Regions from separate parts of the Catenibacterium sp. GCM10023432 genome, predicted to be linked through region 2. Evidence: a T-box and tRNA genes for the amino acid it is inferred to sense, from the RefSeq annotation. Region 2 holds a T-box; the other holds one or more tRNA genes.

The links. The T-box of region 2 lies ahead of leuS (leucine--tRNA ligase). A T-box ahead of a tRNA ligase gene usually reads a tRNA of that ligase, here a tRNA-Leu.
Region 1: it has a tRNA-Leu gene. The T-box ahead of leuS (leucine--tRNA ligase) is inferred to sense a tRNA for this amino acid. The anticodon was not compared.

Annotation. Positions count from the first base shown of each region.
Region 1 is NZ_JBHSEB010000097.1:6,157-9,376, reverse strand. Features, by position in the region: gene ACFOZZ_RS12185 (GDSL-type esterase/lipase family protein) at 1-449, opposite strand, end outside; gene ACFOZZ_RS12180 (GDSL-type esterase/lipase family protein) at 525-1,748, opposite strand; tRNA gene ACFOZZ_RS12175 (tRNA-Leu) at 1,799-1,882, opposite strand; gene ACFOZZ_RS12170 (DUF134 domain-containing protein) at 1,929-2,615, opposite strand; gene ACFOZZ_RS12165 (galactokinase) at 2,693-3,220, opposite strand, start outside.
Region 2 is NZ_JBHSEB010000034.1:47,441-50,660, forward strand. Features, by position in the region: gene leuS (leucine--tRNA ligase) at 1-1,724, opposite strand, end outside; T-box leader at 1,767-1,966, opposite strand; gene ACFOZZ_RS04840 (ATP-binding cassette domain-containing protein) at 2,013-3,220, opposite strand, start outside.

The DNA.
Region 1 (3,220 bases), on a different contig from region 2:
ACATTCTTAAATCGTGAATGATCACTTGTAGCATCTCCTGTCATACCAACAAGAATCTTTGCATCAGGATATAATCTCTGGGCTTTTTTTACTGTTTCATAGACTTTATTCTTAATCGTATCATAAGAATAATACATATCATTATAGCCACCTGCAATGACTACATATTTTGCATCTTTCCCTTTTCCATCATCTAATAAAGTACTAAATGTCTTACCCGATAACTTAGCAACGAATCCTATACCACCATAAGATTCCTGTGTATAATCAAGTCCTGCTTTATGACTTGCCCGAACATACCACACATCATCTCCTGTAATCATTCCATCGCTAGAATAACCTTCAGTATAAGAATCTCCAATATATTGTACAAGATCATGATTCTCTGCATAAACAGGTGAACTCATGCAAATAAGCAGAAAAATGAAAACGCCTATTAATTTTTTCATAATTACCTCCATATAAAAAACGTGGATACCCACGTTTCTATATATATTCTTGTTTTATATTTTTGTCAATAGTGTTCACTTTAACCAGCGAATTTCATCACCATGAATATAATACCATGAACCATTATAGAGATTAGAATTACTATAGCTATTCTCTAAAACACCATTCTTAATATAACATAACTGACCATTCAAATGAATCATGCCTGTTTTACTAAAGTCTACCATACCATTCACGACATAATAGTTCTGTCCATTGTATTCTACTAATCCGGTGTAGCTCTTATCCATCTTACCTTGATGTACATAATACCATTGATCATCAATCTGCATTAAAGTATCCTTATTCGCAACAACACCATTTTCTACATAATACCAGGTTTTATTTGCTTTTATGGAACCTGTCATAGTCTTATCTGTATGACCATTTGTAAGATAATACTGCTGATCATTATAAGACCAGATTCCCGTGTATGATGTATCTACTTTACCTTCATCCACCTTATAATATTCACCATCATTTTCTACAATACCTGTCTTAGATGTATCTACAATACCATTGACCATATAATAGTTATCATAAAGACCTGTGATATTTATAAAGTGTCTATTCTTAACTGCATAAATACCTGCACCAATCTTAATAGAAGCAGCTTTTGTATAGACAGGCACATTATTACATTTCATGAAATAACCACCTATTGTTTCACCAAGAGCACGCTGTCCGTATTTATTAGGATGATGACCATCGGATGAAAAATAGCTCTGATTACCATTTAAGGCATTTTCACTATTAGTAATATAAATACCTCCTGCTTCTTTTGTACCATCCTTATATGCCTGTATAACAGTCTTAAAATGTTCATTTACAGAATCTCCTGTCATACCTACATAGACCTTTGCTTTCGGATAGAGCGTCTGTGCCTTTTTTACTGTTTCATAGACTTTATTCTTAATTGTCTTATAAGAAAAATCCTTATCATTATAGCCACCTGTAATGACTACATATTTCGCATTTCTTTTACCTTTGCCTTCATCTAATAAAGTACTAAATGTGCGTCCATCAGACTTTTTCACAAACCCTACACCACCATACGATGCTGAAGTATATTTCAGATGTGCTTTGCGGCATGCCTGGACATACCATAAATTATATCCCACGATCATACCATCACTTGAATAACCTTGTGTATATGAATCACCAATGAACTGAACAAGATCATTGGAATAAGCATCAACAGATGGAGTCAGGCCTATACAAAGTACAAAAATAAGGAATAAACCTAATAACCTTTTCATATAGAACCTCCTCTTACTAAAAAAACGTGGTCTCCCACGTCTTGGACCATTGGTGCTCGGAATGGGATTTGAACCCACACGGCATAAACCACCAGTACCTGAAACTGGCGTGTCTACCATTCCACCATCCGAGCATTCAACAGTGTTGATTTTATTCTCGTTTTATTTATTTGTCAATTACTATTCATGATGACATTCACAATTATCATGACTGCATCCACAAGTTGCTTCTGCATCAGGAGTTAAAGTACCAGCTAAATAAGCTTTCACTGCAGCATCACAATCACCAGTTACTCCACCCACTACATTAATATTAGAACCACTTAATGCCATAATAGCACCTCTACCAATACCACCACAGATCAATACATCTACATTCATATTAGATAATAAGATAGCTAATGCACCATGACCTAATCCTTCTGTACCTACAACCTGTGATTCTTTGATTTCATTATTTTCAATATCATATAATTTAAACTGTGAAGTTTTACCAAAGTGTTGAAACACTGATTCATTTTCATAAGTTACTGCAATTCTCATAATATGTTCTCCTTTTACGTCTATCACAGGATATCCTGCCTTTTTTGCACATTCATTACATTCAATTCTTAAAGGATAGCCTTCCATTATACTACGTGCTATCTTTTTTCTTGCCCCGGCATATATTTCAGTGACTGTTGTACGTGAGATATTCATTTTTTTAGCACACTTGGCATGAGTATAAGATTTATAATCAATTAAGCGTATGACTTCAAATTCGTCTAAAGCAAGCTCTATATAGCCTCTTTGAGGAATGCCATCAGGTACAAACATATTGTAGTCAGGAACTCCTGTAATTGTCCTTGATCTCTTTGGTCTAACCATACACGCCTCCAGTTACTGACATATGTCGGTAACATTATATCACAAACACTATGAAAAAAAAGCAGTTTTTCACTGCTTTATAGTAATCTAATTGCGCCTTGTTCTCTTGTATGAATCACATAACATGATCCTTTTCCTAAAATAGAATCCATATAAGCAACATAGTCTTTTAATCTATCAGTTTTCACAAAGGCAAGCATGGTTCCTGAGAATCCTCCACCATTGACCTTTACAACTCCATCATCACCTAAGTAATTCTCACTTAAGACAATAGCTGTTCCAACATTTTGACAACGTGTACTTCCCTGTGGATAAATATTCTGAAGAGCTTTAAAAGTAGAATCGCCCGATTCTCTCACTAATCTAAGGAATGTATCAAAGTCTCCCCTTTCAAGAGCTTCTGACTGCTTTAAAACACGTTCTTCTTCTTTAAAGAAATGAAGTGCTCGAAGTGCTGGTCGATCTCCTACTCTTGCTCTAACAATACGATAATTCTTCATAAACTCATCAAAAGAGACTTCTCTTAAGACATCTTTCTTAAAGAAGTGAGCGACCTCAATCATTTCTGCAGGCACTGCATCATAATCAACTGTATTATCTGATCT
Region 2 (3,220 bases):
TTCACACCATTTGGACCAAGAATCATACCTTGATGGTATAGCTTTTTGAATGGTTCTTTAACTGGTACGATACCCTTGTCATATAAATAGTTATTCCACATACGTGAATATAATAAGTGTCCTACTGCATGTTCTGGTCCACCAACATATAAATCAACTGGCATCCAATGCTTTAATAATTCTGGATCTGCAATAGCCTTATCGTTATGTGGATCAATATATCTTAAGAAGTACCAAGAAGATCCTGCAGAACCAGGCATTGTACTTGTTTCTCTCTTACCCTTCTTACCATCTACTTCTACATTAACCCAGTCAACAGCCTTATCTAATGGAGAAGAACCTGTCTTTGATGGACTATAATCTTCAAGTTCAGGTAGGATAAGTGGTAACTGATCATCACTTAATGCAACAGATGTTCCATCATCAAAGTTAATGATTGGAATTGGTTCACCCCAATATCTCTGTCTTGCGAAGATCCATTCTCTTAAACGATAGTTAACATGCTTAGAACCACAATGATGTTCTTCTAACCAGTCTAACATCTTATCGATTGCTTCCTGTTTATCTAAACCATTTAAGAAGCCAGAGTTGATATGTACACCATCCTGTGTCCATGCTTCCTTAGTAATATCTCCACCTTCTAATACTGGAATAATATCGATACCAAACTTCTTTGCGAAAGCATAGTCACGATCATCATGTGCAGGAACAGCCATGATAGCACCTGTTCCATAACCAGCTAATACATAGTCAGAAATCCAGATTGGAATCTTCTTACCATTTACTGGGTTGATTGCATAAGCACCAATGAAGACACCAGTCTTTTCTTTATTTAATTCAGTTCTTTCAAGTTCTGACTTAGTTGCACATACATCTAAATAAGCTTTTACTTCATCCTTCTTATCAGGAGTCGTAATCTTTTCTACTAATTCATGTTCTGGTGCTAATACACAATAAGTAGCTCCAAATAATGTATCACAACGTGTTGTGAATACTGTGAATTTATCATCATAACCATCTACCTTAAAATCAACATGAGCACCGATTGATTTACCAATCCAGTTTCTCTGAATTTCTTTAGTAGATTCTGGCCAATCAACTTCTTCTAATCCTGCAAGTAATCTTTCAGCATATTTAGGGATATCAATAACCCACTGTTTCATATTCTTACGAATAACAGGGAATCCACCACGTTCACTCTTACCATCAATAATTTCATCGTTCGCAAGTACTGTACCTAATTCTTCACACCAGTTAACAGGAATATCTACATATCTAGCTAAACCATCTTCATATAACTGTTTGAAAATCCACTGAGTCCATTTATAGAAGCTAGGATCACAAGTAGATACCTGCTTATCCCAGTCAAATGAGAAACCTAACATCTTTAACTGTTTAGTGAAAGTCTGAATATTCTTTAATGTAAATCCTTCAGGGTGGTTACCTGTCTTGATTGCATACTGTTCAGCAGGTAAACCAAATGAGTCAAATCCCATTGGATGTAATACGTTATATCCCTGCATTCTCTTCATTCTTGACATGATGTCAGTTGCTGTATATCCTTCTGGATGTCCAACATGAAGACCTTGTCCTGATGGATAAGGGAACATGTCTAAGGCATAGTATTTAGGCTTTGAGAAATCATAAACATCTGTTTCGAATGTCTTATTCTCTTCCCAGTATTTCTGCCATTTCTTTTCTACTATCTTATGATCATAAGTCATAATTTTGTCTCCTCCACTTTTAAAATAAAAAAAGTCCTCATGTCTAAGGACGAGAACTCGCGGTACCACCTTAGTTCATGAAGACTGATTCATGCGCTTAATGCTTTAACGCAGCAATACGTGATCTGCTTACCACAGACCCATCTCCCTAGCGAGTTCAATGGATGACTTTACTTATTCACACCAGCCATAAGTTCTCTTAAAAAGCATGACCATCTACTACTCTAGTTCCTTGACTTTTATATACTCACTCACTTTATCATAATTTCCCATTATTTGCAAGAATTATCATCTCATTTTAAGAATGCGGGATGGATTGAGTTTGATAATATAAATAACACTAAACAATGTTGAGATACAGACTAACAAGAATGAACCAGCCCACAATAAAAGCATACTAAGAGGCTGGAATGTAAGATGCATGGGAAAGTCCGTAATCTGAGGAATAATCTGATTCATCACCTTCATAATACCTAATAATATAAGAGAAGCAGTCAAATAGCTATAAGAATGGAGAATCAGACATTGATAGAAAGACATCTTAAAAATATGTTTATTCTTTTCACCATAGGCTTTCATAATCGCATGATCCTTCTTTAAATGCATAGCATGAAGAATCATGATTTCCATAATCATAAAGATAGAAGAAATAATAGTCAAAATAGAAAAAATGACAAGAATCATCTGAATTCTATTCATGTTATCATTTAATGTTTTCTTTGTTGATTCCCCCATTGTCTTGAATTCATATTCAGGATAATTCTTTTTTAAAGAATCTATAATTGATTTGTCTGCCTTATACTTTAACATACCATATCTTGCAGTTGGTGTCTGATTAAAGAGTGATTCGATCCAATGATAGTTAGCAAATTCATACATATAAAAGGCATCATAATTGTAAGTTTGTGGAGATATACCTACTATTTTTACTTCTATTCCTTTGATTTTTAATTGATGTTTATAATAGATCGTCCATGATGTATTGAGTAACGAATTTACCTTCTTATTTTGGGCAAGTTTTCTTGCCGTTGAGAGAGGTACCGCAATTTCATGATTATTTTGTGGTGCTCTTCCATATATATACTGGCTGACATAAGATGTATCATCAGATATAAACAGAACTTCATTCTTCTGATATCTTTGACTATTATGAGAGATTCCCATGAGATTATAATCATCTAAATTCAAATAATGATAGGTTGCTTCATTGAAATGAGTTAAAGATAAAGGATCATCATTACGTAATTTATAAGTAATTGACTTCTGTGGGATCAATGAAGAGAGATATTGATAGATGGTATTACGAAAAGAAAATGTAAAGGTAAATGTCATCATCAGACATAATAATGCGATAGATAATGCGAAAGACATTTGAAAGAACCTTTTACGACTACTTAAAAAGGACTGGATTGTTAGCTTGAAAATAGGAAAATGATATCTTTTATTACTACAATGATTCTCTTTAGGATATACATCTGTCTTTTGGATTACTGTAT